One region of the Bradyrhizobium sp. Mp27 genome, then DNA from elsewhere that is predicted to be linked to it. Evidence: riboswitches for the same ligand, from Rfam matches in the RefSeq annotation. Region 1 holds a riboswitch; each other region holds the start of a gene.
What was found. A riboswitch is a leader RNA that binds a small molecule or an ion and turns the genes downstream of it on or off. The one in region 1 is predicted to bind cobalamin.
Positions count from the first base shown of each region.

Region 1 (4,936 bases):
ATCAGGTCGCGCGCGTCCGGCTGGGTCTCGCGCAAATCGGCGCCGGCTCGGCAACGCTCGTCGTGCACTCCGGCACGATCCGCGCGGCACTCTGCATTGCGCTGGATCTGACACCACAAGCGGCCCTGCGCTTCGTGATCGATCCGTTGTCACTGACCCGGATCGACCGGCTCGCCACCGGTTGGCGCGTCGTCGCGGTCAATCAGCGCGCGGCTTGAGCCGGGTCAGCCCGGGCGATCCGGCACATTGGCCTGCGCGAAGGTCGCCATGCCGTTGTGAAGGCTGCACGCGAGCCGCACCAGCGGCAGCGCGATGGCGGCACCCGATCCTTCGCCGAGCCTGAGATCGAGGCTGATCAACGGCTGCACGTTCAGCGCGCGCAGCACCAGCCGATGCCCCTGCTCCGCCGATTGATGCGACGGCAGCAGGAATGGCTGGCACGACGGGTTCAGCCGCACCGCCGCCAGCGCTGCCACCGATACGATGAAGCCATCGATCAACACGGGAATGCGGGCTTGCGCAGCCGCAATGATGGCACCGCAGATCGCCGCGATTTCGAGGCCGCCGACCGCGCACTGGATCTGTTCCGGCGAAGCGCCCGCAACGCCATGCCGCGCGATCGCAGCGTCGATCACGCGCGCCTTGTGCGCGTGGCCGGCCGCGTCGACGCCGGTACCGCTGCCCGCGATCTCCTCGGCACTGATGCCAAGCAGGCTCGCCGCAATCGCCGCCGACGTCGTGGTATTGCCGATGCCCATCTCGCCGAAGATCAGGAGATCGGGCCTGCCGGCTGCTTCGCGCGCGACTGCGCGCTGACCGGCTTCGAAGGCGAATGCCAGCTCCGTGGGGGTGAGCGCTGCTTCCACGCTGAAGTCGCGCGTGCCCTGGCGCGGCTTGTCGGTGACGACGCCCGCGATCGCCTCCTGCGCCAGCGTACCGGCGTCCACGACCTCAAGGCTTGAGCCAAGCTCACGCGCCAGCACCGAGATCGCGGCACCACCCGAGGCGAAATTCGCCATCATCGCGATGGTCACTCCTTGCGGATAGGCCGACACGCCCTGCGCGACGATGCCGTGATCGCCGGCGAAGATAATGATCGGCACCCGCGCGGCGCGCGGCTGCTCGGTCGCCTGCAGGCCCGCAAGCTCCACCGCAAGCTGCTCCAGCCGGCCGAGCGCGCCGGCCGGTTTTGTGAGTTGCGCCTGACGCGCGAGCGCCGCCTCGCGATGGACAGCGGAGACATCGGGGCATTTCCGGGTGATCCAATCGGGGGGCATGCTGCCTCGCTTACGGCCTACGCTTGAGAATGTAGCTGTCCATGATCCAGCCATGCCGCTCGCGCGCATCCTGTCGCGCGGCGACGATGCGCGGGGCGATCTCGGCAAGAACGCCCGACATGGCGATCTGATCGGGCATGCCGAGATAGGCGCCCCACCAGATGTGCAGCCCGGCTGGATCGAGCGACTGGAACGCCGTGGCGCCGTCGAGCATCACCACCACGGTATCGACGCCTTGCGGCCAGCCGCCCTCGCGCAAGCGGCGCCCCGTCGTGACCAGGAAGGGTTCGCCGATGTCGTTGAGCGGGAGCGCATGCGCCGCGCACAGTGCCTGGATCGAGGTGATGCCGGGCACGACCTCGATATCAGGCAAGGGATCGAGCCGCCGCGCAATGCGCAGCGAGGAATCGTACAGCGAGGGATCGCCCCAGATCAGCAGCGCGACCTTGCCTTCACCTTCGAGATGGCTCGCGATCGTCCGCGACCACGCCGCGGCCACGGCATCGTGCCAATCGTCGACGCCCTTGTGATAGTCCGCTTCACCGGCATCGCGCACGGGAAGGTCGAACTCGGCAATGCGCGTCGTTGGACTGGTGAGCACATCGGCGCAGATCGTCCGCCTGAGATCTGCGAGATCTGATTTCGCCGTCCCCTTGCGCGGGATCAGGATGAGATCGGCCGCGTTGATGGCTTGAACGGCGGCGCGCGTGAGCTGCCCGGGATCGCCGCAACCGATGCCTATCAGGGATAGCGTGAGCATCGCGCGTGTGGGGGCGGCCATCGCGGCCGCCCCTTGTCTCTTAAGCCGCGTTGTGGAGGCGCGGCGTGACGAGGCCGGGCGCGGTGACGCCGCGCAGCGATTTTGCCAGTGCCAGCACGGCGAGATCGGCGAGCGGCTCGATCACGATGACGAGCGCATAGGAGGCCGCGAAGGTCGCGATGTTGACGAGGTTGGTGGCACCGAAGCCGGAGCCATAGAGCGCCCAGAACGCGACCCAGGCGATGACGCCGGCCTGATACGTGGTCGAAAGCGCCAGCGCCTGGCGATACCTGAGATCGACATAGGCGGTGTTGCGGGGAATGATCCGCGCGGCGATCGCCTGGATCCCGAACAGCGGCACCAGCAGCGTGGTGACGTTCATGCCGAATTGCGGCAGATCGGGCGGCTCGAAGAAGATGCCCTGGAACAACAGTCCGAACGCAAGGCCGAAGGCCGCGGGCGCCGCCCCAAACAGCAGGAACAGGGTCGAGCCGAGGATGAAGTGCACCTCGGAGACGCCGACCGGGAAGTGCGGCAGGATCTCGAAGAAGACGAACACGAGGCCCGTGGTGGCGAGCGTCCGCGCCGCGAACGACGTGATGCCCTGCTCGCGCACGGTCTCGACCGCGAGCTTCAGCGCAACGCCGCCGACGGCGATGCCGGTTGCGTAACTCAACACGAGCTTGGCGCCCGATACGACTCCGGGTTCGATATGCATGGTTCAGTTCCTTCCTGCCGTCACACCCGACGGCCTTGGCCACAAGACATGCACGGCCGGTCTCCTGGCTCGCGGTTCACTGGGGTTCTCCGGCCTTCCCGAGCCTTGCGGCCCAGTGGCGGTTCGGAGCCCCTCACCGCTTACAGTCGCGGGGGCGGCTGGGGTTTTGGGCGGCGCAACCGTCCGCCCACCCCCATTCCCGATTATGCTCCGGCGGTTTGCGCCGCCTCGAGCACCATGCATCTCCTGTGTGCCCCTTTCGCCAGCCGGGCGTCAAGGGGCGAAGGGCGGCCGGGACGGTCATGACGGATAATCGCCCGCCAGCGCGCCAAACAGGATCACCGCCGCCGTCGAGGCCGCGCCGCCCCGCGCAAGCTGTTCCGCCAGCTCGGCAATGGTGGTGCGGACCAGCCGCTCGTCGGGACGACCGAGGGATTCGGCGAACAGCGCCGGGGTATCAGGCGCGAGGCCGTGCTCGATCAATTTTGCGACAAGCGCCGGAAAGGTGCGGCGGCCCATATAGACCACGGTGGTCGCTTCGGGATCCGCCAGCGCCGCCCAGTTCAAATTCTGCGGCAGCTCGCCGGTGACATCGGCCCCGGTCACGAACTGCACCCGGCGCGAGGTGTGGCGCCGGGTCAGGGGAATGCCGGCTTGCGCGGCGGCGACACAGGCCGAGGTGATTCCGGGAATGATCTCGTAGCCGATGCCGGCTTCGCGCAGCGCCTCCAGCTCCTCCTCGAGCCGGCCAAAGATACCGGCATCGCCCGATTTCAGCCGCACCACGCGGACGCCCGCCGCGGCGTAGTCGATCAGCAGGCGGTTGACGTGGTGCTGCTTGGTCGAGGGCCGCCCTGCCCGCTTCCCCACCGCGACGAGGTTGGCGCCGGGCCGGGCCAGATCGAGGATCGCGCCCGAGGCGAGGTCGTCATAGAGCACCACGTCGGCATCGCGCAGCCGCGCCGCGCCTTTGAGCGCGAGGAGCTCGGGGTCGCCGGGGCCGGCCGAGATGAAAGTGACAAAACCGCTCACCGATCCTCCGCGATCAGATGGAAGAACGTGCCGGTGGCATGACCGCGGTGCGAGCCGGTCTCGGCGATGACCGCGCCTGTTGCATCGTGCACGACTGCCAGCGGCGTATCCGGCTGCGCGATAATCGTCGAATAGTGGAACTCATGACCGCGCAGGCGCGCGCCGACCTGATGGCCCGGCATCGGCGCGGCGAGCGCAGCGAGACGATAGCCGAGATGCATGCGGCGCTTGGCAAAGCTTGTCTCCAGTCCGAGCAGGCCCGTCATCTCATGACGGATGCCGTCGGCGTCGGTCAGAGCGGTTCCCAGCACCATATAGCCTCCGCATTCGCCGTGCACCGGCCGTGTATCAGCGAACGCGCGCAAGCCGCTGCGAAAGCGCGCATTGGCCGCGATCGTGCCGGCATGGAGTTCGGGATAGCCGCCGGGTAGCCAGCAGACATCGGCGCTCGCGTCAGGCGCTTCATCGGCAAGCGGCGAGAATGTCGAGATCTCGGCGCCGGCCGCGCGCCAGGCCTCCAGCATGTGTGGATAGATGAAGGAGAACGCGGCATCGCGGGCCAACGCAATGCGCTGTCCGGGCGGCGTCACATTGATGCCGCTTGCCGCTGGTTGCGGCGACCAGCTCGCTGCCGATCGCAGCACCGCGTCGAGATCCACATGCTCGGCGACGAAGCGCGCGGCTTCGTCGATCAGCTTGCCGATCTCGGCTTGCTCCTCGGCCTGCACCAGGCCGAGATGCCGTTTCGGCAGGCTGATCTCGGCATGACGCGGCAGCGCGCCGAACACGGCGATGCCGGCGTCGTTCAATGCACGCCGCACGAGATCTTCATGCCGCGGGCTGGCGACGCGATTGAGCACCACGCCGGCAAGCCGCACGCCGGCACGATAGTCGCGAAGGCCTGCGGCGATCGCCGCCGCCGTCTGCGCCTGTCCGGAGGGATCGATCACCAGCAGCACCGGCCAGCCCAGCATCTCGGCAATGTCGGCGGTGGCGCCGGTGCCGGAGACGCCGCGCGCGGCGACGCCGTCGAACAGGCCCATCGAGCCCTCGGCAAGCACGACATCGGCGTCAGTGCCGCGACCGACGAGATGAGCAATCGTCCCGCGATCCATCGCCCAGCTATCGACGTTGACGGAAGCGCGCCCC
Region 1 covers NZ_JASAUS010000001.1:167,820-172,755, forward strand. Annotated here, with positions in the region: gene QJT78_RS00705 (histidine phosphatase family protein) at 1-218, shown strand, start outside; gene cobT (nicotinate-nucleotide--dimethylbenzimidazole phosphoribosyltransferase) at 225-1,277, opposite strand; gene cobF (precorrin-6A synthase (deacetylating)) at 1,288-2,037, opposite strand; gene QJT78_RS00720 (energy-coupling factor ABC transporter permease) at 2,078-2,755, opposite strand; cobalamin riboswitch at 2,792-3,010, opposite strand; gene cobA (uroporphyrinogen-III C-methyltransferase) at 3,056-3,787, opposite strand; gene QJT78_RS00730 (cobyrinate a,c-diamide synthase) at 3,784-4,936, opposite strand, start outside.

Region 2 (4,936 bases), on a different contig from region 1:
CACGGTTGCCATCGACGAAACTCCCGACGTGCAACACTGTTGCGGACAATGTGAGCGGGTCGATCGGATTCCAGATGACATTTGCGCTCCACTTCTCCTTCGGACGCCTCAGCAGCTCCAGTCCCGTCGTCGCATCCACCGCGCGGGTAAAAGTGTAGTCGGCACGAACGCGAAGCCGGTCGGTGATCGCCGCCGCGACGAAGCTCTCCGTACCCTCCGTGATCGCCTTGCCGATATTGGTGTTGGTGCTCGTGAATGTCACGGGATCGAACGTGCTCTGGATCAGGTCCGTGATGTTGTTGCGGAAGTAGGTCGACCCGAAGCGAACGCGATCGCAAAACAAGGGTTGCTCGAAGCCGGCGTCGTATCCGACGCTTTCCTCGGGCCTGAGGTTGGGATTTGCAAAGAAGAAGAACGCGGGAAAGCTGACGTAAAGCTGGTTGAGCGTCGGCGCCTTGAACCCCGTGCCGTAGCTTCCCTTGAACTTCGTATCCGTGACCGGCACGATCACGGCAGACGCCAGACGAAAGGTCGGATGGTCTCCAAACCGTTCGTTGTCGTCCTGCCGGACGTTGGCCGTGAAGAAGACGCGATCCCGGAACTGGGACTGCAGCTCCATATATCCGGCCTTGTTGACGTTCTGCGCCGAGACCGTCGCCGTTTGCAGTGTTTCGATCTCATGCTCCGCGCCAATGATGACATTGTTGTTGGGCGCGAGCTGGGTCGTGGTGTGCCAATCATACCTGACGCGATCGCCGGTCGTGATCGTGGCCATCGCGTTGCCGGGCGAGATGTTGTAGTTCCAGTGATTGGTGTAGTTGACGCCGAAATAGCTCTTCATCCGGTCGTCGAGAGCGGACCAGACCGCCTCCCCGCGCGTGAAGAGCTGGTGCACCGTCTGCGTGCTTTGCGCGGCCGCGGGAAAGCTCGCGAATGTGACGGGATCGAAGGTGTCTCCGGTAAAGCGCAGGGTGGCGTCAGTGTACCGCGCCACCCCATTGAGCGTCAGGTTTTCGCTCAATTCGGCGCCAAGCTTCGTGGAATAGGTCATATTGTCGTAGTAGTTGCCGATCGCCTTCTGACCCGGCGGCAGCAATTCGAGCGGCGTCACCGGCACGTCGTTCGCGTGGAAATGCGCAACGTTGAAGGCATAGTTGAAGTGGTCCTGTGAACCGCTCAGACCTGCCGTCTGGTTGAACGTTCCGAACGAGCCTCCCTCGATCGAGCCGGTCGCGCGGGCGGGACCGTCGCCCTTCTTCGTCACGATGGAGATCACGCCACCCAGCGCATCTGCGCCGTAGAGACCGCTCTGCGGACCACGCAGGACTTCGATCTGCTGAATGTCGGAGGTGAGCAGCTGGCCGAAATCGAACGAGCGGTTCGGGTTGCTAGGATCGCTGACGTCGATGCCGTCGATCAAAACCTTGGTGTGATTAGAGTTCGTTCCGCGTGTGAAGATCGATGTCTGTCCGCCGGGACCGCCGGTCTGCACGAGGTTGAGGCCTGGAACGGCGCTCACTGCATCGGATGCGGTCCGGCGCTGATCACGCTCCATGTCTCTGGCGGTCAGAACCGTCACCGAGCTCGCAACCAGATTGGTCGGAGTGACAACGCCCGTCGGACTGACGACGACCGTCGGAAACAGGTTGGCCGCGGATACCCCGGCAACCGGGGGCGACGCCGGCGCCAGCTCGGGCTTCGGCAATCGAGCGACGCGCCGCCGCTCGGGCTGGTCGGGCACAGGCCGCGCGACTTGCGGCTTGGCCGGACGCTCGGTCGGCGCGACCTCGACCGGCGGCAGCAGATCGGGCGATGCCGACTGCTGGGCCTGGGCAATGGACGGATCGAGCGAATACAGGGAAACGAACGCGACAACGCCGGCGCGGAAGCGCCTGGCGGCAAAGACAATACGGGACACTCTTGTAACCTCGGTATGACGTCAGTGGCACGTCACAGCGAACGAGGTTTCACGGCGGAGCGTTCGATTGCTCCGGTGAAGCTAATGTCTGTACTCCCCGACCGACATTTTCGCGTGTGACCACGGCTGACGGCAGGTCTCCTGGCTCGCGGGTCGTTACCTTCCGTCGCCTTCCCAGGACCGAGATTCCCAGTGGCATATGACGAAAGATTCACCGCTTACAGTTGCGGGGGCAGCCATGGCGTTGAGAATATCCCGGTATCGGGAAAACCTCGCACCACGTTCCCTTTTGATCTCCGTGAGGAGAACCGTCACCGACCAATCTAGGGGGCGGGCAAGCGGAGAGTCAATCGGCCGGTTGCATGACGGGCAAAGCACCGCACCGGAGATTGAGCCGGCGCAATCAGGCCGGCTCCCGCTCGGCACGCGTCCTGATCACTGCCCGCTCGCCGGCATCGACGAGCTGGCCGATGCCGGTGCGGCCCGTGAGCGCGCAGCGGATGATGTTCTCGGCAACGGACCTGCGAAAGCAATGGTCCTCGCCGACCGGGCGATTGCGGCAGACCCGATCCAGCGCCAGCTTCATGTTGATCCGGGTGCGGGTGTCGAAATGCTCGCTGATCATTCGTAGGGCCTCGATGCGTTGATGTCGGAGCGGAAACGCGTGGGCCTAGGCCGGGTTCCAAAGACAGGCCGCGCAAGGCCTTGCGCAGAGCTGACTACACCCGCCCTCTTGGTCCTGTGACGGGCGGGTTACGCCCGCCCTCTCGGCCGCTGCGCCTGAGCCCAGGCCGCGGTGACGTCGCGCAGCGGGGCGTCGCTGCGCCGGATCGGGGTCAGCTCACCAGAGGCCGAGATGATGGCGGTCTCCTCGCGGCGACAGCGCGGGCATACGAAGCGGACCTCGTGCGGCGACGAAGACCAGCTCGAACGTTTGACGTTGGCCGCCATCGGCCATGCATCGCAATGCGAGCACGACACCAGGAACCGACCGGGATCGAGCATACCCATTCCATAGGACTCCGCGTCCTGCCTGCCCTTTCAATGACGAACCCATGTGAATCGTTCCGGTGCCCGAGCACCATCAGCCCCAGCTCCAGGCAGCGCCGCCGCTCAGTGCGCGCCCTTGAGGGTGCATGACGTGGTGCAGGTGACGGTGTTGCCGTGGTCGCACGCCTTGCAGGCGGCAACGCACTGGTTCATGTCGCGGGGATTGTAGGAGCTGTAGTTGCGCATGGCACAGACCGGGGTCGAGCCGGTGATGTCCTGCTCCTGATTGCAGGCGGCCGTCATGAGCGCGAAAATCAGGACTGCAACAAGGCGCATGGGATTGCCCGGGTAAGGAGCGGCAAAGCGACGTGGCGAGGTACGCTGCACAGCAACGGACCTCGGCATTCCCACCGCGAGCAATCATGGATCGTGACGCTCGCATCCCGAAGGATGCGCGCCAAACATTAAGAACGGCTTGCAATCGGCGTCAGGCCGCAGCCTTGGTCGCGATCACCTTCCGCATATCAACCGCCAGCTGACGGTACTGCTCCGAGAGTTTCAGATAGAACTCGCGCTTGGTGCTGTCGGTCGCGAGCTTGGCGATCAGCTCGCATTCGGCGGTGAGCGTCTCGAACCGTTCCAGCCTGTCCTGAAGTTCTGTCATCGGCGTGTCCCCATCAAACGCCTCAAGGGACGACTAACCTAAGCCCGCGAATTAGGTCACTGCGAACATCGTTATCGAGTAGAAGCGTTTTTTCCGGCAAGGGCGCTGCCGGCCCGGCAAGGACCGCTATTTCTGCTCCAGCCGCCATGCGCCGTCCCAATTGGCGTCCGGCGGATTGGCCTCGAACTGCGCGATGCGGCCGAGCAGCGTGCGCGAGGGACCGTCGCCGGGCACGGCTTCGAGCGCCGTGTTGAAGGCGGCGCGAGCCTCGTCGAAACGCCGGGCGCGATAGGCGGCAAGGCCTTCTGCATAGTGCGTGCGCAGGCTCTGCTGCGGGACGCTGAGTCCGTGCGCCTTGCTCATCACCTCGAAAATGGCTTGTGGCGCACTCTGCCCGGCCACCGCGAGACGATCGATCTCGCGCAGCTCGCAGCTCGAGCCGATCGCGTCCGCACTGGCTTGCGAGATCAGGATGCGGGTGCCGTAGATCTTGTTGACGCCCTCCAACCGTGAAGCCAGGTTCACAGCGTCGCCCATCACGGTGAAGCTCATCATCAGCTCGGAGCCGATGCTGCCGGTCAGGACTTCGCCGGTGGCGATGCCGATCCGCAGGTCGCACGCCGCCGGCATGGCGCGGATGCCGAGCAGGTCCGGCAACTGCTTCTGGAGCACGGGCACCTGATCGGCCATGTCGATGGCGGCGAAGCAGGCGAGCAGCGCCGGCTCGTCCTCCTCGATGAAGGGAGGCCCCCAATAGGCCATGATGGCATCGCCGATGTATTTGTCGATGACGCCGCGATGGTTCCTGATGGGGCCGGACATCACCGTGAAATAGTGGTTCATCACCTTGACGAGGCCGCGCGGGGTCATGCCCTCGCTCATCGAGGTGAAACCGCTCATGTCGCAGAACATGATGGTCATCACCCGGCGCTGGCCGTCGATGGCGACCTCCGGCCGGTCGATCAGCCCCTGCACCACCTTGGGATCGATGTAGCGGCCAAAGGTCTCGCGGATCCGCTCGTTATGGCGCAACTGCTCGGTCATGCGGTTGAAGGCGGCCGCAAGCTCGCCGATCTCGTCCTGGGTCGAGACCGTGATGGGCCTGTCGAAGCGACCGGCCTCGACCTCGCGGGTACCGGCGAGCAGCAGGCGCACCGGCCGCGTGATGCCGCTCGAGACCAGCAACGCAAAGGCAAATCCGACCACCGCTGCGAGGATGGTGACGATGCCGGAGATGATGATCGCCTTCCGCTGGTGACCGACCACGGTCGACGTCGAGGCATAGACCTGCTTGAGCATGTCGGCACGAATGCCGTCGATCCTCTGGTTGAACTGGTCGCGCAGCGCGTCGAGATGCTCCAGCG
Region 2 covers NZ_JASAUS010000109.1:3,113-8,048, reverse strand. Annotated here, with positions in the region: gene QJT78_RS36445 (TonB-dependent receptor) at 1-1,918, opposite strand, end outside; cobalamin riboswitch at 2,032-2,246, opposite strand; gene QJT78_RS36440 (hypothetical protein) at 2,322-2,543, opposite strand; gene QJT78_RS36435 (hypothetical protein) at 2,672-2,929, opposite strand; gene QJT78_RS36430 (hypothetical protein) at 3,032-3,244, opposite strand; gene QJT78_RS36425 (hypothetical protein) at 3,396-3,572, opposite strand; gene QJT78_RS36420 (adenylate/guanylate cyclase domain-containing protein) at 3,699-4,936, opposite strand, start outside.
Region 2: another riboswitch for cobalamin. It lies ahead of QJT78_RS36445 (TonB-dependent receptor); the one in region 1 lies ahead of QJT78_RS00720 (energy-coupling factor ABC transporter permease).

Region 3 (4,936 bases), on a different contig from region 1:
GGCAGCAATCTCGACGCCCTTGGAGGCCATCTTGCCGGCGACGTTGAAGAGGATGCCGCTTTCGGGGACGTAGACGTTCTTGCGCTCGATGTCGAAGGCCGAGAACGTGGCCTCCGCGCGCTTGTCGGCCGATAGCAGCTTCACGCCGGTCTCGTAGGTCCGCGACGTCGTGAGCAGCAGCGGCGTCGTGGGCCTGAGGATGAAGATGTTCGCCACCGTCGGGTCGGCTGCCGTCGCGTACTGGCTGTAAAGCATCACGCCGGGCGCGATGTCCCAGGTGTAGCCGATGCGTCCGGTGACCGGATTGAACGTCTTCGAGAAAGGATAGCTGGCTTTCAGGAGGCCATTCTCGTCGAAGCGGGTCCGCGACAGCTCGATATTCTCAAAACGGATGCCGCCGATCAGCGCGAAGGTCGAGGTCAGCTTGAGCCGGTCCTCGAACGACAGCGAGGCGGTGTCGAGATGGGTATAGATCTTCTCGTCGGCGCGCGGGCCATAGAACCCCCGATCCGGGTTGAGGAGGTCGACGTAGTCATTGAAGAACAGCGTGTCCTGCGAGACGTTGAACTGATTGCTGCTCGCCGCCACGGTGGCGACGAAGCGATTGTCCATTCCGCCGACGTTGGAATTGACGGTGAGGTCGGTGATGTTGCCGTAGAGCCGCTGCGCGTGATCCAGCGCCAGGCGCTCGCGGTAGATGCTCAGCGCGCCTGCGAAACTGCCTACGGTCTGGTCGAACGACGAGATCTCGTTGTTGAACCAGTGCCGGTGGGCGTCATAGCCATAGACTTGGCTCTTCAGCGAGATGTTGTTGGTGATGTCCCATTGAAAGCCGCTGCGCAGCCAGAGCTCGTTGGCGCCGCTGTGATTGTCGAGCACGTTGTAGTTCGTGGTCAGCGTGCGCGCGTCGATGGTGACCGGGACCGGCGTGCCGCCGCCGAGGTAATAGTTGCTCCAGAGGCCGGAGACGACGCCGTACGTCGGCACGATGCCCGGCGCGTTCGCCGGCACCAGCGGCGTTCCCCAGTAGAACCGGTCGTTGTCCTGCCTGTATTCGACCGCGCCCCAGATCTTCAGGTTCTCGTTGACGCGATAGTTCAGCCGGCCCGAGACGTTGCTGAGCTTCGAATAGGTGTCGTCGATAAAGCCCTTGTTGTTGAAATGGCTGATGTCGAAGCGGTAGTCGAGGCCGTTGATCAGCGTGCTGCCGCCCGATCCGTAACCGGCGCGATAGCCGTTGAAGGAATCCCAGGAGGTGAAGGCGTCGTTGACGATTGGTCCGGTGTGCGGCACCTTGTTCACGTAGTCGATGGCGCCGCCGGTCGCACCGAGGCCCGCCACCAGCGAGTCCGGTCCCTTGATGATCTCGACCTGCTGGAGGCCAGCCACGTCCATGGGACGGCCGGTCATGGTCGACGGCCCGATCGGGATGCCGTTGTAGAGCGTGGAGATCTGGTCGCCGGAAAAGCCACGCATCGAGAAGATGGCGGGCGCGCCGGGCGCATCGCCGCCGGTGACGCCGACTGCAGCCTTGGCGACGTCGGTCGTGGTCCGGATGCCCAGTTCCTGCATCGTCCGCTGACTGATGACCTCGACGGTCGCCGGCATCTCGCGCGCGATGATGCCGAGCCGGGAGCCGACGTCGGTGACGGCTGCCGTGTTGAGCGGCGTCTGCACCGGGCCGCTCGGAGCTTGCGTGGCCGGAACGGAGACTGCAGGGGCGCCACGATTGCGTCCCGCGGAGCGCCGGGCCGCGCGCTGCTTCTGAGTGCCGGGGCTGACGGCAGGAGCCTGTCGCGGCGCAGGCGGCGACACGATCACCGGGCCGACCTCCCGGGAGCGGTTGTCCTGCGCCGCGCTTTGCGCGAGCGCCGCGGACGACAGCGACACCGACGAGAGCAGAGTAATCAGGAAAGCACGCGATAACGCCGGCCTTGCGCCAGCACGGAAATGAAGATTTTGCACGACAACGCTCTGCGGCGACGCAAACAAACCGTCACCGCGGTTGCCTTAGTCATCCACCTTCGCCCCAGGCGGCGGATGCACCGGCTACTTGTCCGACATCAGGGCACCCCGCCCAATGCGTTCGCGCGTGACCATGGCTGGCAGCAGGTTTCCTGGCTCGCGGGTCATCGCCTTCGACCACCTTCCCAGAGGCCCAAGCGGGGCTCCAGTGGTTCGTTTGGTCGTCGGCTATCCGCCTACAGTTGCGGGGGCAGCCGCGGAATTGCCCACTAAGGTGGACGCACCGCATTCCCTTGAAGAGTCCTTGCGGACACTACCGATCACGAAACTGGCATCAGGGGATGAGCGCGTCAACATCCGCGCGGGCTGCTGGACGGGCCGGTCGGTCGATGGTGGCCTTATGTTGCTGTTTTGCACGATAGTCCGAAGGGCTGCGTCGAAACGTCCAACCCGGCCTCCGGACGAGCCTGGGTAACGAACGCTTGACCACGATCAATGACTGCCTTTGGTGTCCGAATATGCTACTGAGGCCATGTTCCGGCCCGACAAGGTAAGTCGATATTGATGCAGTTCGTCCGTACCATCCTGGCAGTCGCCATCGCCATCTCCCTGGCGATGCTGCCGGTTGGCGCGTCCGCGGCGAACCTCGCAATGTCGTCGGATGATATGGCGACGACCATGCACATGAGCGGCGACGCCGACATGTCGATGGACGATTGTTGTCCCGACATGAAGGGAACGGGCTCCCATAGCGGCGGCTACAAGTGCGGGATGGGCTTCTGCTGCGTCGGTGGGATCATCGCGCTCGGTGATGTCAGGCCCGCGGCGTTCGAACGTCTCGCCGTCATGGCCAGCACGATGGCTATCCCCCCGGATCAGGTCGTTTCCTCCCGCGGCGGCAGTCCTCCTTTCCGACCTCCTCGAATCTGATCTCGCAAAGCCCGAGACGCGAGCGGCATGCCTGCTCGCGACGACGACTGACGTGCGCGCTTCACGCGCCACGGCGAAAGATCAATTCATGAGGACAGGACAATGCTTTCCAAGATCAGCACCGCGGCTCTCGCCGCCACCCTTTCGCTTGCCGCTTCCGCCGCGACGGCGGGCGCGGGCGACTACGCCTTCGAGCCCGTCAATCCGGAGATGAAGAAGGGCGAAGACGTCACGCTCGCCGTTCGCCTGACGAACAAGCAGACCGGCAAGCCGATACCGGACGCGGTCATCTTCAAGACCCGCCTCGACATGGCCCCGGACGGGATGGCCGAGATGGAATCGGCGGTCGCGCCGCTGCCGTCCAGGGAGCCGGGTGTGTACGCCTTCAAGACGGACCTGCCGATGGCTGGCCGCTACCAGATGACGCTGTCCGTGAAGGTGCAGGGCGAACCGGAGACCGTCACCGGCAAGGTGATCGTCACGGCGGTCAAGTGAGCGTTCGGGCGCTGCCCGGCGGCGCCCGACATTCCCCTTTTTCCTTCACACGGACGCGCGCTCCCGGGCGCGCGGATACACGACATGAAAACGCTGCGTCTCCTGACGGCACTTGCGCTGGGCGGCGGCCTGGTCCTGGCCGGCTACTACTGGCATTCGAACGGTGCGGGCTGGCTCGCTGAGGCCGACATATCATCGGCTGCGGCTGCCGCGGAGCGAAGTCCGCTCTACTACCGCGATCCAAGCGGTGCGCCGCTCTGGTCTGCGGGTCCGAAGAAGGACGACCGCGGGCGGGACTATCTGCCGGTCTACGACGACGGAGCGGCCGTCACGCCGGCGCCGCCGAAGGCGCAGGCGGCTTCGCCGCGAAAAATCCTCTACTACCGCAATCCCATGGGGCTGCCCGATACCTCGCCCGTCCCGAAGAAGGATCCGATGGGGATGGACTATGTCGCCGTTTACGAAGGCGACGACACCGACGACGGCACGGTGAAGCTGTCGCCCGGCAAGATCCAGCGCGCGGGCGTGAAGTCCGAGCCCGTCGCACGGCGCTCGATCCGGGTCTCGGTGAAGGCGCCCGGCACGATCCAGCTCGATGAACGCCGCGTGTCGGTGATCGCGATGCGCGCCGAAAGCTTCGTGCAGAAGGTCGCCGACGTGACGACCGGGACGCGCGTGAAGGCCGGCCAGCCGCTGATGGAAATCTACAGTTCGGCGGTGGCGTCCGCGGCGGCGGAATATCTCGCGACGATCACCTCCAAGACGGTCGGCGGTGTCGAGATGTACGGCCGCGGCTCGCGACAGCGGCTGGTCAATCTCGACGTTCCCGAGTCCGTCATCGCGGAGATGGACAAGACGCACACCGCGCCCGTGGCCATACGCTGGTCTGCACCGCGCGACGGGGTCGTGCTCGAACGCAACGCGATCGAAGGTATGCGGGCCAATCCCGGCGACGTCCTGTTCCGGATCGCGGACACCTCGGTCGTCTGGGCGCTGGTCGACGTGGCCGAGCGCGATCTCGGCAACATCGCGGTGGGCCAGTCGGTCGCGGTGCGCGCGCGCAGTTTCCCCGGCCGAACCTTCACCGGGACAATCGCCGTCGTCTATCCGCAGGTGAACCGCGACACGCGCACCGTTCGCATCAGGATCGAGCTCGCCAATCCGGACGCGGTGCTACTGCCCGACATGTACGTCGATGCCGACATCGACACGGCCGATGCCGCGCCCGTCCTGGCGATACAGGACAGCGCGGTGCTCGACACCGGCATCCGGCAGGCCGTCCTCGTCGACAAGGGGGAAGGGCGCTTCGAACCGCGGGAAGTCAAGCTCGGCCGTCGCGGCGGCGGTTATGTCGAGGTGCGCCATGGTCTCGCGGACGGCGAGGCGGTGGTAACCTCCGCCAACTTCCTGATCGATGCGGAAAGCAACCTGAAGGCGGCGCTGAAGGGGTTTGGCGAGGCGGCGTCCCAGGCCACCGACGCCGGCCCTGGCAATGCAACGGGAGATCATAAATGATCGCCCGCATCATCGCCTGGTCGGCGCGCAA
Region 3 covers NZ_JASAUS010000012.1:83,858-88,793, forward strand. Annotated here, with positions in the region: gene QJT78_RS53150 (TonB-dependent receptor) at 1-1,965, opposite strand, end outside; cobalamin riboswitch at 2,090-2,298, opposite strand; gene QJT78_RS10435 (hypothetical protein) at 2,530-2,895, shown strand; gene QJT78_RS10440 (FixH family protein) at 2,998-3,390, shown strand; gene QJT78_RS10445 (efflux RND transporter periplasmic adaptor subunit) at 3,475-4,905, shown strand; gene QJT78_RS10450 (efflux RND transporter permease subunit) at 4,902-4,936, shown strand, end outside.
Region 3: another riboswitch for cobalamin. It lies ahead of QJT78_RS53150 (TonB-dependent receptor); the one in region 1 lies ahead of QJT78_RS00720 (energy-coupling factor ABC transporter permease).

Region 4 (4,936 bases), on a different contig from region 1:
TCGATGACATGCAGACGAATGGGTGCCAGCTAAGCTAGGGTCGAGCCAGTCTGGTCCTCGACGTTTCTTGCGTACGGCCCCTGAGCTTCCCGGCCTGCGCGCTCGGAAATGCGCAAGCGCTCAGCGGTATGCCGGGTCGCTACCGGTGAACGTCTCCCGGTAACTTCCTCGCCGGTTTCGTCTCACACCCAGTTCCTGGTGCCTTCGACGTTGCTATACTCACGCACAGTGGTGTCCTCACACCGGCTGGAGTGAAGGCGGGAAAACCACATCTCGCAAGCTCGTGCGCGCCGCTGACACTAGGCGGAACAAACGCAATCGCGCGGCCGACCTTCTTGCGACGGGCCGGACTGCTGCGAGAAAGGCACCCGGACCGTTGCGGAAGCTAAAACAAAGCAAGTGCCGAGCGCGTATGTCTTGCAGTCGGTCCGAGGCACTGGGCCATGGAGGAACTGCGGCGCGATGTTGCTCTGCGGCAGTTTACTCGGGCCTTCGCTCTCCTAAGTCTTCCTCTTCATTTGGCTCGGTGCGTTGGAACCAGGAGCCAGGGGCAAATTTCGCGATGCGCTTGGCAAAGGAGGATTGTGGCTCCCAATCCTGTCCTTCTCTCTTTTCGAAAGTGATGACCCCGTTGTGTGCAAAATAACGTGGTCCTTGGATACTACAATTCACCAAGAGCAGAACGCGCCACACGTCACCCGTCTCGGCCGGTTTGCCATTCCGCTTCGGTAAGTAGTCCACTCCAACTGGTTCAATGATAGTACAGCGGCCCTGCCGCAGAAGATCGCCGAGCCGGCCTTGCGGGGTGGCCACGAAGTTGAAGTTGGCCGGATCATGCAGAAAGCGAAGATTTGCGTCCCTTTCGCCATCTGCGACTTCACTGGCGATCAGGGAGAGCGCCAGGGCGCGCCAGCCCAATTCCATCGGCTTCGCATAAGTCGACGCAAGTTCAAACGTGCCGTCGAGGGCGATCTTCCAGGTGATAACGTACTGTTCGTCCGATTTGTTGTCCCGGTGTCTGGTCCACGAAACGAAAATAAAGTCGTTTTGGCCAAGTTCAATAACGCCCCACATTTGAGGCACGAACTGTGCCACCTTCGAGACATTGGAGATAATTTGTTCTATCGTCTCACCATCTTGCGCTCGCCAAGTTGACTTCAATCGTTCGACAAGGGGGCTGTCGCTGGCCCGAATATTATTGCTCATGGCAGCCGGCCAGGCGAGGCAGATTAAAAATCCGACCAAGCAAAGCCATAGCGCGGGTCTTCCAGACATTCTCTTCATAACCCTCGGCCTATCGCGTTTCATCCAAACATCTTGTAAAGCAGGCAACCTCGAACCTGCTATGAGCCATCGCAAGAAGTTTACGGGATGCGACGTGGCACCCGCTGGCTGTCCCGCGCGATCAGGCGCTCCCTGTATGTCATGCGCAGCTAACTTCCCCGACAGCGACTGCGTCAGTTGGCTGAGCTGGACCTGCCCAGCAGGAGGAGACTGGGCATGCCGAGGGTCTGCATTCTTCGTGCCAGGCAATAGGCGGAAATTTTCACAGAGTTTGTGTCGCTCTTGTCGACTTTCTGACCTTTGCACGTTTTCGGTGTTCCTATTCAGTGTATCCGCCGCAGCTTGTGCATCCTTGTCCCGCACCGGATATTTAGCAGAAGAGTTGAACGCCTCGATGCCGGATGCCTGATGGACGGAAGTGCGTTTGCCGCTATTGAGCTGTGTGGTTCGCTATCGTGCCGCCGGCGTTCGAGCTGCATGATTGCCAGCGGCACCAAGCCGGCTTGATCCCGGCTTTGAAGTCTGGGTGGCACGCAAATCAACCCCTCGCCTCGTATGTTGCTAAATTCCGCCACGTGCCTTGGCCTATTCGCTGCAGATCCTTTAGTTGAGAGAATAGCTGGCTAGCCGAGGTGCTGGGCGAAACTCTGGAAATCGCAAGGCCGCATCGAAAGCATTCTGATAGAAACGTCGGTACTCCCGCCGGAAGGCTGCTTCTGTCCCTTTCATCGATCTAGCGTGCGGCTCCGCCTCAAGGCAGCTCCGGATGCTATTCCGGTATCTGAGAAGGATATGTCTGATTATGACATCTCTGATTAGAGAATGTTTCTGGATGGTGGTAAGTCACAGAGATGCACGGTCATTCGGCTAGCAGATGTCGCAGATTAGCTTGCACATAATCTGAGAGGTTGACGGAAGAGTTCTCGTGCCGATAATCCAAGTCGTCGAGGTTCTCCGGTTCCCATTGATCCGGAGCTAAGAGGGAAGCCGGTGCAAATGCCGGCGCTGCCCCCGCAACTGTAAGTGGCGAGCCGCTGTCCAACGATGTCACTGAAGCCTGCACGGCTTCGGGAAGGCCGGACAGCAGCGATGACCAGCAAGCCAGGAGACCGGCCCCGACAATATATTGGTCCACGGGCGGGGTGTCTCGGTGGTACGCCAAGCAGCCGTCGCACGCGCGACTTCTCCTGCCTGCGTCCGCCATGGCCTTTGTCCCCAACAGGGGTTAACGCGATGTCTCCTCTCTCTCTTCCAGTTGCTACGCTCGGAACGCCACGCATCGGCCCAAGGCGTGAGCTCAAGCTCGCTCTAGAAAGCTACTGGTCTGGAAAGATTAGTGAACAGCAGTTGTACGAAGACGCATCCGGCCTACGCGCAGCGAACTGGGCTCGTCAAAAATCGCTCGGCGTCACGATCATTCCGTCAAACGACTTCTCGCTGTATGATCAGGTGCTTGATACAAGTGTCATGGTTGGCGCCATCCCGGAGATCTACGCCTCGAGCGGAGAATCCGTTTCGCTCCAGACGTACTTCGCCATGGCCCGCGGATCGCAATGCGGCGATCAGGATGCGAGTTGCGACCAGAGTACGCGGGGATCTGGCGTGCCCGCGCAGGAAATGACCAAGTGGTTCGATACCAACTACCACTACATGGTTCCCGAGTTTTACCGGGGACAGGCGTTCAGACTGTGCTCTCGCAAACCCGTCGAAGAGTATGAGGAAGCCAGGGCTCTTGGCTTTCAGACCCGCCCTGTCCTGATCGGGCCGGTCACATTTTTAAAGCTCGGCAAGAGTACCGATAGCGCGTTCCAGCCCCTCTCTCTCCTCGATGATCTGATACCTGTCTATATCGACCTTCTGCATGAATTAGCCAAACGAGGGGCAAGTTGGGTTCAGTTTGATGAGCCCTGCCTGGTCCTTGATCTGGATGAGGCGGCGCGACAATCGTTGCTGCACGCCTATAACCGGTTCGCAAAGGAGGGACCCGCTATCAAGATCATGCTTGCGAGCTATTTCGGCGCCCTAGGCGACAATCTGGATACTGCCTTGAGCCTGCCAATTTCCGGTCTGCACGTCGATTTGGTTCGAGCGCCAGAACTATTGGATCAGATCATTGCTGACGGCCGAAGTGATCTCGTCATGTCGCTCGGTGTCATCGACGGCCGCAATGTGTGGCGGTCGAACTTGCCGTCGCTCCGTCAGCGGCTGAAGCCCTCGATTGCGAAGCTTGGCAGGCACCGTGTACAGCTCGCTCCGTCCTGCTCGCTGCTTCACGTGCCGGTCGATGTTGAACTCGAGACCGGGCTCGCGTCCGACGTCAAGAGCTGGCTTGCTTTCTCGGTTCAGAAGATGCGTGAGCTTGCGATCCTGGCGCGGGTACTCGCAGGCGACCAGAATGTTGGGCTAGCTCTTGCCGAGTCGGAATGCGCCGCGACTGCCCGCCGGACCTCGCCGAAGATCCATAATGCCAACGTCGCTGTCCGAATGAGGGCGATCGATCAGACGATGCGCCAGCGCGCCACCCCGTTTGCCCGTCGTTCCGAGATCCAAAGGGAACGCTTTGGACTGCCGGCTTTTCCTACCACGACGATAGGATCGTTTCCGCAGACCGCAGCGGTGCGAAATGCTCGCGCGGCGCATGCGCGAGGTGCGATGAGCGAGGAGCAATACGACAGGTTCCTCAAAGAGGAGATAGCCCGCGCCGTACGTTGGCAGGAGGACATCGGTCTTGACGTCCTCGTGCATGGCGAATTCGAGCGTAATGACATGGTGCAGTACTTCAGCGAGCAACTCGCCGGCTTCGCATTTACAAGGAACGGATGGGTTCAGTCCTATGGTTCGCGCTGCGTTAGGCCCCCGATCCTGTTTGGCGATGTAGTGCGGCCGAAGCCGATCACCGTGGAATGGTGGCGCTACGCGCAATCACTAACTGGTAAGCCGATGAAGGCGATGTTGACCGGACCGGTGACGATCCTGAACTGGTCGTTTGTTCGCGATGATATTCCTAGAAGCGAGGTCTGCCGTCAGCTTGCGCTCGCGATGCGCGATGAAGTCCGCGATCTCGAGAATGCCGGTGCAGCCATAATACAGATCGACGAAGCTGCACTCCGCGAAGGATTGCCATTGCGCCGGTCGGACTGGAAGGCATATCTCGATTGGGCCGGAGATTGCTTCCGCCTCTGCTCATCGGGCGTTACCGATCAAACGCAAATCCATACACATATGTGCTACTCAGAGTTTAACGACATCATCGGTGCGATCGCTGCAATGGATGCGGATGTCATTTCAATCGAGACGTCGCGATCGAAAATGGAGCTACTGGATGCGTTCAGGAAGTACGAATATCCAAATCAAATCGGACCGGGCGTGTACGACATTCACTCTCCACGCGTCCCCGAGACGGGCGAAATGAAGGAGCTGATGGTGCTAGCTCGGACGCGTTTGCAGGATTCGCAGCTTTGGGTCAATCCGGACTGCGGCCTAAAAACGCGCAAATGGGAGGAGGTTCGGCCGGCGCTCACCAACATGGTCGCTGCCGCGCGCGAACTGCGCGCTGCATCCGATCCGCAAATCGGTTGATCCCGAGCTCCGGTCTGTTCTCAACAAAGCTAATTCGGTTGTGGTGATTTGCGCTTTCCACAATATCGAGGCT
Region 4 covers NZ_JASAUS010000151.1:3,510-8,445, reverse strand. Annotated here, with positions in the region: gene QJT78_RS41550 (nodulate formation efficiency C protein) at 481-1,206, opposite strand; cobalamin riboswitch at 2,215-2,417, shown strand; gene metE (5-methyltetrahydropteroyltriglutamate--homocysteine S-methyltransferase) at 2,518-4,863, shown strand.
Region 4: another riboswitch for cobalamin. It lies ahead of metE (5-methyltetrahydropteroyltriglutamate--homocysteine S-methyltransferase); the one in region 1 lies ahead of QJT78_RS00720 (energy-coupling factor ABC transporter permease).